Regions from separate parts of the Ruegeria sp. SCP10 genome, predicted to be linked through region 3. Evidence: riboswitches for the same ligand, from Rfam matches in the RefSeq annotation. Region 3 holds a riboswitch; each other region holds the start of a gene.
The links. Region 3 has a riboswitch for cobalamin ahead of ABLN87_RS17835 (energy-coupling factor ABC transporter permease). Riboswitches for the same ligand answer to the same signal wherever they lie in the genome.
Positions count from the first base shown of each region.

Region 1 (2,202 bases), on a different contig from region 3:
GCTGATTATCCTCGACCACCTGACGGTCTTCGTCATTGGTGGCAATCCAGACCTCGGTCAGACGTTTCAGATCGTAATCGACCCCTTCAACGGCATCCTTGTGAACCAGCCATTTGGTTGTGACCTCGGTTTCAGTCGGGCTGATTGGTGTGACGCGGAACACGATGGAATGATCAGCCAGAAAGTGGTTCCAGGTTGTTGGATAATGGAATTTCAACAACGCCCCTGCATCCGCAAACGGCGACCGGCCCAGCCAGCGCCGCACGGCGGATTTCCCATCCATCGTATAACTTTGCGCCCCTTCTTTCAGAGGCATCCGAGCCATACGGAATTGCCCGTCATCATGCAGGTAGAACTGCGAGGGCATCCCGGCGGCTTCGCACCTGTCAAAATGGGCTTGCATATGCAGCGGCGTCTCACCGCCTTCGATCCCTGTGACTGCAGGATCATCAGGGAAGGTGCGGCATAGCGCGGGATGGTTGCCACCGCAGTGGTAACACTCGCGGTTATTCTCCCAAACCAGCTTCCAATTACCCTTTTCAATGATTGAACTTTCAAAAGCCACTTTGGCGTTGCCCAGATCATGCGGCTCCAGATAAGGGCGCGCGGTGTTGGCGAACATGTCGAAATCTGGGGCGTTGTCCGCAAGACAGATGTAAACCAACCCGGCAAGCTCGCGGCAATGAACTGTCTTCAGCCCATGCTGTTTCGGATCGAAATCCGGCCCCATATCGCGCGCCCACAGCAATGAACCATCAAGCTCGTAGGTCCATTGGTGATAGGGGCAAACCAGTTTAGGCGCATTGCCTTTTGCAGCCTTGCAAATGATCGAACCACGGTGGCGGCAGGTGTTGTGAAACGCCCTGATTTGGTTGTCAGCACCACGCACAATGACAACGCGGTGGGCGCCCACGGTATAGGTTACGTAGTCACCTGCTTTCACCAGTTCACAGGCCGGAATGGCAAACAGCCAATCGCGGTAGTGGATGACTTCAAGATCGGCCTGAAATACCTGGGGGTCTGTATAAAACGCCTGCTCGAGCGCGTAACCAGGGATGCGACGTGCCAACAGGCTTTGAATGCTGTTCATTTCTGGCTCTCCTGCCGCGCCCCGCGGCATTGCTTGGGCAGATGACAAGGAGGAACCGTCCGGAGGCGCGCGAGGATCACGTCCGAAACATGTGCCCCCACCGCCACCCGCGGTTTGACATATCTGCAAGGCTGGTTTCCGGACTTGAAAGGGGCTTCCGCCCGGTTGCGACACCTTCCCGGGATCCTCGTCCCAGTGGTTGATTGCCGAACCTGACCTTCCTTACCGTTGCGGGGGCAGTGCCGGAATTTCACCGGCTTCCCAATTCTCCGCTGTCTGAGACTCAAACAGCGGCACCTCACATGCACAGGATAGAGTCGCGCGGTTCTTATGCTGAGAGGCTTGCGACATTTCCAGTTTCAAAACAGACATCTCAATGCTCGGGTCGAACCCGGGTTTGTGAAGTAAAACCCCTGGATACATTTCAGGCACAAACCCGCAATCTTCCGCTTGGCTGGTTTGGCGGTATAAGACATCTTCATAACCGTGCGTCCGTTACGTGCCATCGCCCCAAATGCTGAAAGTAGGAGAGCCCCAATGGAAATCAGACCCTTTGGTGTTGAGATGTGGATGAATGAGTTCGAGACGACCTGCGAACTCAATCTGGCTGAGACCTGCATTCAGTCCATCACGCTGGGCGAACTGTTCGACATGGCGGGCCAGCACAACAGTATTCTGAACGATCTGTCATCCATGAAGATGACCTATGGCGCGATTGAAGGGTCAGAACGCCTGCGCGATGCGATCTGTGGCCTGTATGACAGTCAGGGCCGGGATAACATCCTAACGACGCATGGGACCATCGGCGCGAACTCTCTGGTGCATCAGACGCTGGTATCGCGTGGTGATCACGTGATCTCTGTAATCCCGACCTATCAGCAACACTATTCCATTCCCGAAAGCATCGGTGCCGATATCGAATTGTTGCATCTGCGGCCCGAAAACGCGTTCCTGCCCGATCTGGACGAGTTGCGGGCGATGGTGCGACCCGATACGCGCCTGATTGCGATCAACAATCCCAACAACCCAACCGGGGCGCTGATGGATCGCGCATTGCTGGAACAAATCGTCGAGATTGCGCGCGACGTTGATGCCTGGCTGCTGTGTGACGA
Region 1 covers NZ_JBDZYF010000003.1:309,800-312,001, reverse strand. The annotation lists gene ABLN87_RS10560 (aromatic ring-hydroxylating oxygenase subunit alpha) at 1-1,090, opposite strand, end outside; cobalamin riboswitch at 1,203-1,406, opposite strand; gene ABLN87_RS10555 (aminotransferase) at 1,628-2,202, shown strand, end outside.
Region 1: linked by a shared signal. The riboswitch ahead of ABLN87_RS10560 (aromatic ring-hydroxylating oxygenase subunit alpha) and the one ahead of ABLN87_RS17835 (energy-coupling factor ABC transporter permease) in region 3 are both predicted to bind cobalamin.

Region 2 (2,202 bases), on a different contig from region 3:
TGACCTGTTCGCGCAGGAAAGGTTTGAGGATTGAGGCCGCATATTCATCGTGATTATGCGGCGCGTATATGTCACCGATATCATGCAGCAGGGCGCCAACGATCCAATCTATGTCTGCCCCGTCAAACCAGGCGCGGGTGGCCGATTGCACCGAATGGCCAAGACGTGTGACTTGATAGCCGGACAGGCTTTTGTCGAGCCGTTCCATTGCCTCCAGCAAACGATCTGCCGTTCCTTTGCAGTACTCACGCTCCAGAGTATCGAGGAAGGTGTAATCCTCTTTGTCCCCGTCCTTCATCTGCGTGAATTTCACCTGGTCCATAGCATGTCCTTTGGCGTTTACGTGTGGGTCAGCGGGCGCAAGCAAGCGTACAATTCTGGACTATCCACGCAAACACCGGACTCGGCAAATCAAACCTGTTGTGTCGGTGAAAGCTGTAGTCGCCGGAGCTTAGCGTTCGACGTCGTCCAAGAGCACAAAGCTGTGCGATGATCCCGCAGCCCGTTTTAGTCACAGCGGCATGCGAAAGGATCGGCGGGCCTGTGCGCCGCCGCGCCTTTCACGTTTTGGCATGGCGAGTGGCAAAGGTTTGAACGGCTGTTCCAGCGAAGTCAGAAGCAAGTCGCAGAACGCTGCAACGGCAGGTGAGTGATTCATAAATGGTGCAGCTGTTTCGTAAGCATGCCTCGCAGCTACTGCATAGCTGGCATTGCCTGGAACACCCGCGATCCATTGCATATAGCCAAGCTGTCCCATCTGACGTGCTTCATCCGCAGGCATGGGGCCTGTATCGAGTTGAATAATCGTCCGTTCCAATAACATCGCGCCCTCCGCGCAAGGGGAGGAGTGTGGCTGGTCACGGTGATGTGCCGGGGACGCTTGGTCCTTCGGTCGTCTCTGCCGTTCCCAAGGCACCCCGCCCGGGTTCAAGTTGACTGCGGCGCATGGCATCACACACCGTAGATGGCAGGTCTCCTGACTTGCGGGTCAACGCTTTCCCGTTCCTTCCCGAGCTCTAGGGCTCAGTGGTTTTCAACGGGGTCGCTCACCGCTTACAGTTGCGGGGGCAGTCACGGAGTTGGGTATGAACCCGCACCGTGTTCCCTTTTCAGCCGACTCAAGCTGAGCCGGACACCATCTCGTTTACTGTCTCATACGCAAATCACTATGTCCATTGGGTTCGGATGCAATCTGATCATCGCGGGAAAAGGCTTGTCAAAGCGGGTTCGATCGTTAGGGGTCTTTACAGAGCGTGGCATTCGGGTGCCTTAATGTTCGCAAATGTTGAAGATCTGAACAGAAAGAACCCTCATATGTCGAACCATGGCTACGACTCCGGCCGATTGAACCTACCATTTGTTGGCATCTGCACCTTTGGCAAATATCCGTATGTCGAGGATTGGGGTGCGATTGACGCCGACGTTGCGGTTCTTGGCGCCCCGTTTGATTTTGGCTGTCAATGGCGGTCCGGGGCGCGGATGGGGCCACGCGCGATCCGTGAGGCGTCGACGCTGTTCTCATTCGGGCATGCAGGGGCCTATGATCACGAAGATGATGTCACCTATCTGGATCCGGCCAAAGTAACCATTGTCGATATCGGGGACGCGGATATCGTGCATACCGACACGATGAAAAGCCACGCAAATATCGAGTTTGGGGTGCGCAAAATACTGGAGGCGGGGGCGCTACCGGTCGTCTTGGGCGGCGATCATTCGATCAACATCCCCTGCATAAATGCCTTTGATGATCAGGAACCGATCCATGTGGTGCAAATTGATGCGCATCTGGATTTTGTCGATGAACGGCATGGGGTGCGCTATGGCCATGGAAACCCGATGCGCCGCGCCGCTGAAAAATCCTATGTCACCGGGCTTAGTCAGATCGGCATTCGCAATGTGTCGTCCACCGCCAAGGATGGCTATGTGGATGCCCGCGCCATGGGATCAGACATCCAATCTGTCCGGCAATTCCGCAAGATGGGAGTCGATGGGATGCTGGCCCGCATTCCCAAAGGCGCGCGGTATTATGTGACTATCGACATTGATGCCTTCGACCCATCCATCGCCCCAGGTACAGGTACACCAAGCCATGGTGGGTTCATCTACTACGAAGTGCTAGAGCTATTGGCAGGTTTGGCCAAGCAGGGCGACATTGTTGGTCTCGATCTGGTTGAAGTTGCCCCGGATTATGACGCCACCAGC
Region 2 covers NZ_JBDZYF010000003.1:249,064-251,265, forward strand. The annotation lists gene ABLN87_RS10245 (HD domain-containing protein) at 1-322, opposite strand, end outside; gene ABLN87_RS10250 (hypothetical protein) at 512-823, opposite strand; cobalamin riboswitch at 950-1,155, opposite strand; gene speB (agmatinase) at 1,315-2,202, shown strand, end outside.
Region 2: linked by a shared signal. The riboswitch ahead of ABLN87_RS10250 (hypothetical protein) and the one ahead of ABLN87_RS17835 (energy-coupling factor ABC transporter permease) in region 3 are both predicted to bind cobalamin.

Region 3 (2,202 bases):
TAGTTGCCGCCTATTTCGCCACGCAGATGCGGTACATGAATTCCGAAGATCTGGCTTTTCCCGTAGTGAACCTGCTGGGGTCTGTTTTGATTGTCTATTCGCTGCTTCAGAACTTCAATCTGGCGTCGATGCTGATTGAAGGCTTCTGGATCATCATCAGCGTGATCGGAATTATTCAGCATTTCAGGTTGCGCCGCGCAGGGTAACACGGCGCAATAGGGTTATGCAGCGTTGTGGAGACGCGGTGTGAACAGGCCAAACTTGCCCAGATCCCGCATGGATTTTGCTGCGGCCAAAACGGCCAGATCGGCCAGCGGTTCGATCAGAATAACCAGCATGTAGGCAGCGGCGAAACTGGCGATCGCTGTAAAGTTCTCGGCTCCAAATCCTTGGCCATAAAAGGCCCAGAATGCCACCCAGATGACGACACCGCCCTGATAGGCCGTCGACAGCGCAAGCGCCTGAGAATATTTCAGATCAATATAGGCCGAATTTGGCGCAATGATGCGATTGGCCAAAGCTTGCAAGGCAAACAGCGGAACCAGCAGCGTTGTCATGTTCATCCCGAACTGAGGCAGGTCGAAAGGCGCCAGGAAAAACCCCTGAATGAACAAGCCCGCGATCAGACCGATGGCGGCAGGGGCCGCACCGAACAACAAAAACAGGGTCGATCCCAGAATGAAGTGAACCTCTGACACCCCGACCGGGAAGTGCGGCAACACCTCAAAGAAGGTGAAAACCAGCCCGGTGGTCAGGGCTGAGCGAATGGCAAGGCTGGCAATGCCGCTGCTTTTCAGGCTGTCCCATGCCAGTTTAGCGGTATAGAGCCCTGCGCCAGTTGCGGTGGCGTAGCTCAGGACAAGTTTGGCGCCATTTACGACGCCCGGTTCGATATGCATAGTTTGGTCTCCTTCCCGTCACACCCGACGGCAGAAAGGTTTAATAATTGGGCTTCCGCCCGGTTTGCACATGGCAGGTCTCCTGACTTGCGGATTGGCTTCGATCCCGACCTTCCCAACCGATTGCTTAGGTCAGTGGCCCAATTGGGACGAAACTCCGCCTACAGTTGCGGGGGCAGTTCCGGAATTGACGGGTATTGTCGCACCGGATTCCCTTTTCATTCCTCCGGGGAAATTCCCCTTTGGAAACCATGTCAGGCAGGTGTCTGGCACCGGGTGCCACCTGTCAAGCAGTCAAACGTGGATGTTTGGAAAAAATTGTCAGTGCTCAGGGGCGTGCAGGCCTTGGCATGGCTTGCACGTTTCGCCGCTCGGATATAGGGAAACTCAGACTCGCTTAGGGGAGGCTTTGATGCAAGACGATCCCAAAACCCTCGTTTCCACCGACTGGCTTGCCGCCCATATCAAGGACCCCGATCTGCGGGTGCTTGATGGGTCGTGGTACCTGCCGCAGCATGGGCGCGATGCCAGAGCCGAGTATGATGCGGGTCATATCCCGGGCGCGCGGTTCTTTGATATCGACGATATTGCGGATCACCGCTCGGACCTGCCGCATATGATGCCGCCGGTCGAGAAGTTCATGTCCCGCCTGCGCGCGATGGGCGTGGGGGATGGACATCAGGTGGTTGTCTATGACGGCTCGGGCCTATCCTCAGCAGCGCGCGTCTGGTGGATGTTCCGCCTGATGGGGCAGGACAACATTGCCGTGCTGGATGGCGGTCTGCCGAAATGGCAGGCCGAAGGGCGAGAGGTCGAAGATCTGCCCCCTGTGATCCGGGATCGGCATATGACCGTTCGGGTTCAGAATCATCTGGTACGCGACGTGACACAGGTGTCTGCCGCCGCCAAACTGGCTGATCATGAGATCATCGATGCCCGTGCTGCCGCCCGTTTCGCCGGAACCGAGGCTGAACCGCGCGAAGGTTTGCGCTCGGGCCATATACCCGGCTCACGCAACGTGCCTTTTGGGACGCTGTTGAACAAGAACCATACGATGAAATCGCCCGAAGAGTGCCGCGCCGTGTTCGAGGCTGCTGGTGTCGATTTGTCCAAACCCGCGATCACCTCCTGCGGGTCAGGGGTGACGGCGGCAATCCTCAGCCTTGCGCTTGAACGCATGGGCAAAAAAGACCACGCGCTTTATGACGGCTCCTGGGCTGAATGGGGTGCCTTCCCAACCCTGCCCGTCGCAACCGGAGAGACCTGATGTTCGAACATCTCAAACCGCAACCTGCCGACAAGA
Region 3 covers NZ_JBDZYF010000010.1:116,240-118,441, reverse strand. The annotation lists gene ABLN87_RS17840 (CBU_0592 family membrane protein) at 1-206, shown strand, start outside; gene ABLN87_RS17835 (energy-coupling factor ABC transporter permease) at 222-899, opposite strand; cobalamin riboswitch at 955-1,168, opposite strand; gene sseA (3-mercaptopyruvate sulfurtransferase) at 1,312-2,166, shown strand; gene ABLN87_RS17825 (amino acid aminotransferase) at 2,166-2,202, shown strand, end outside.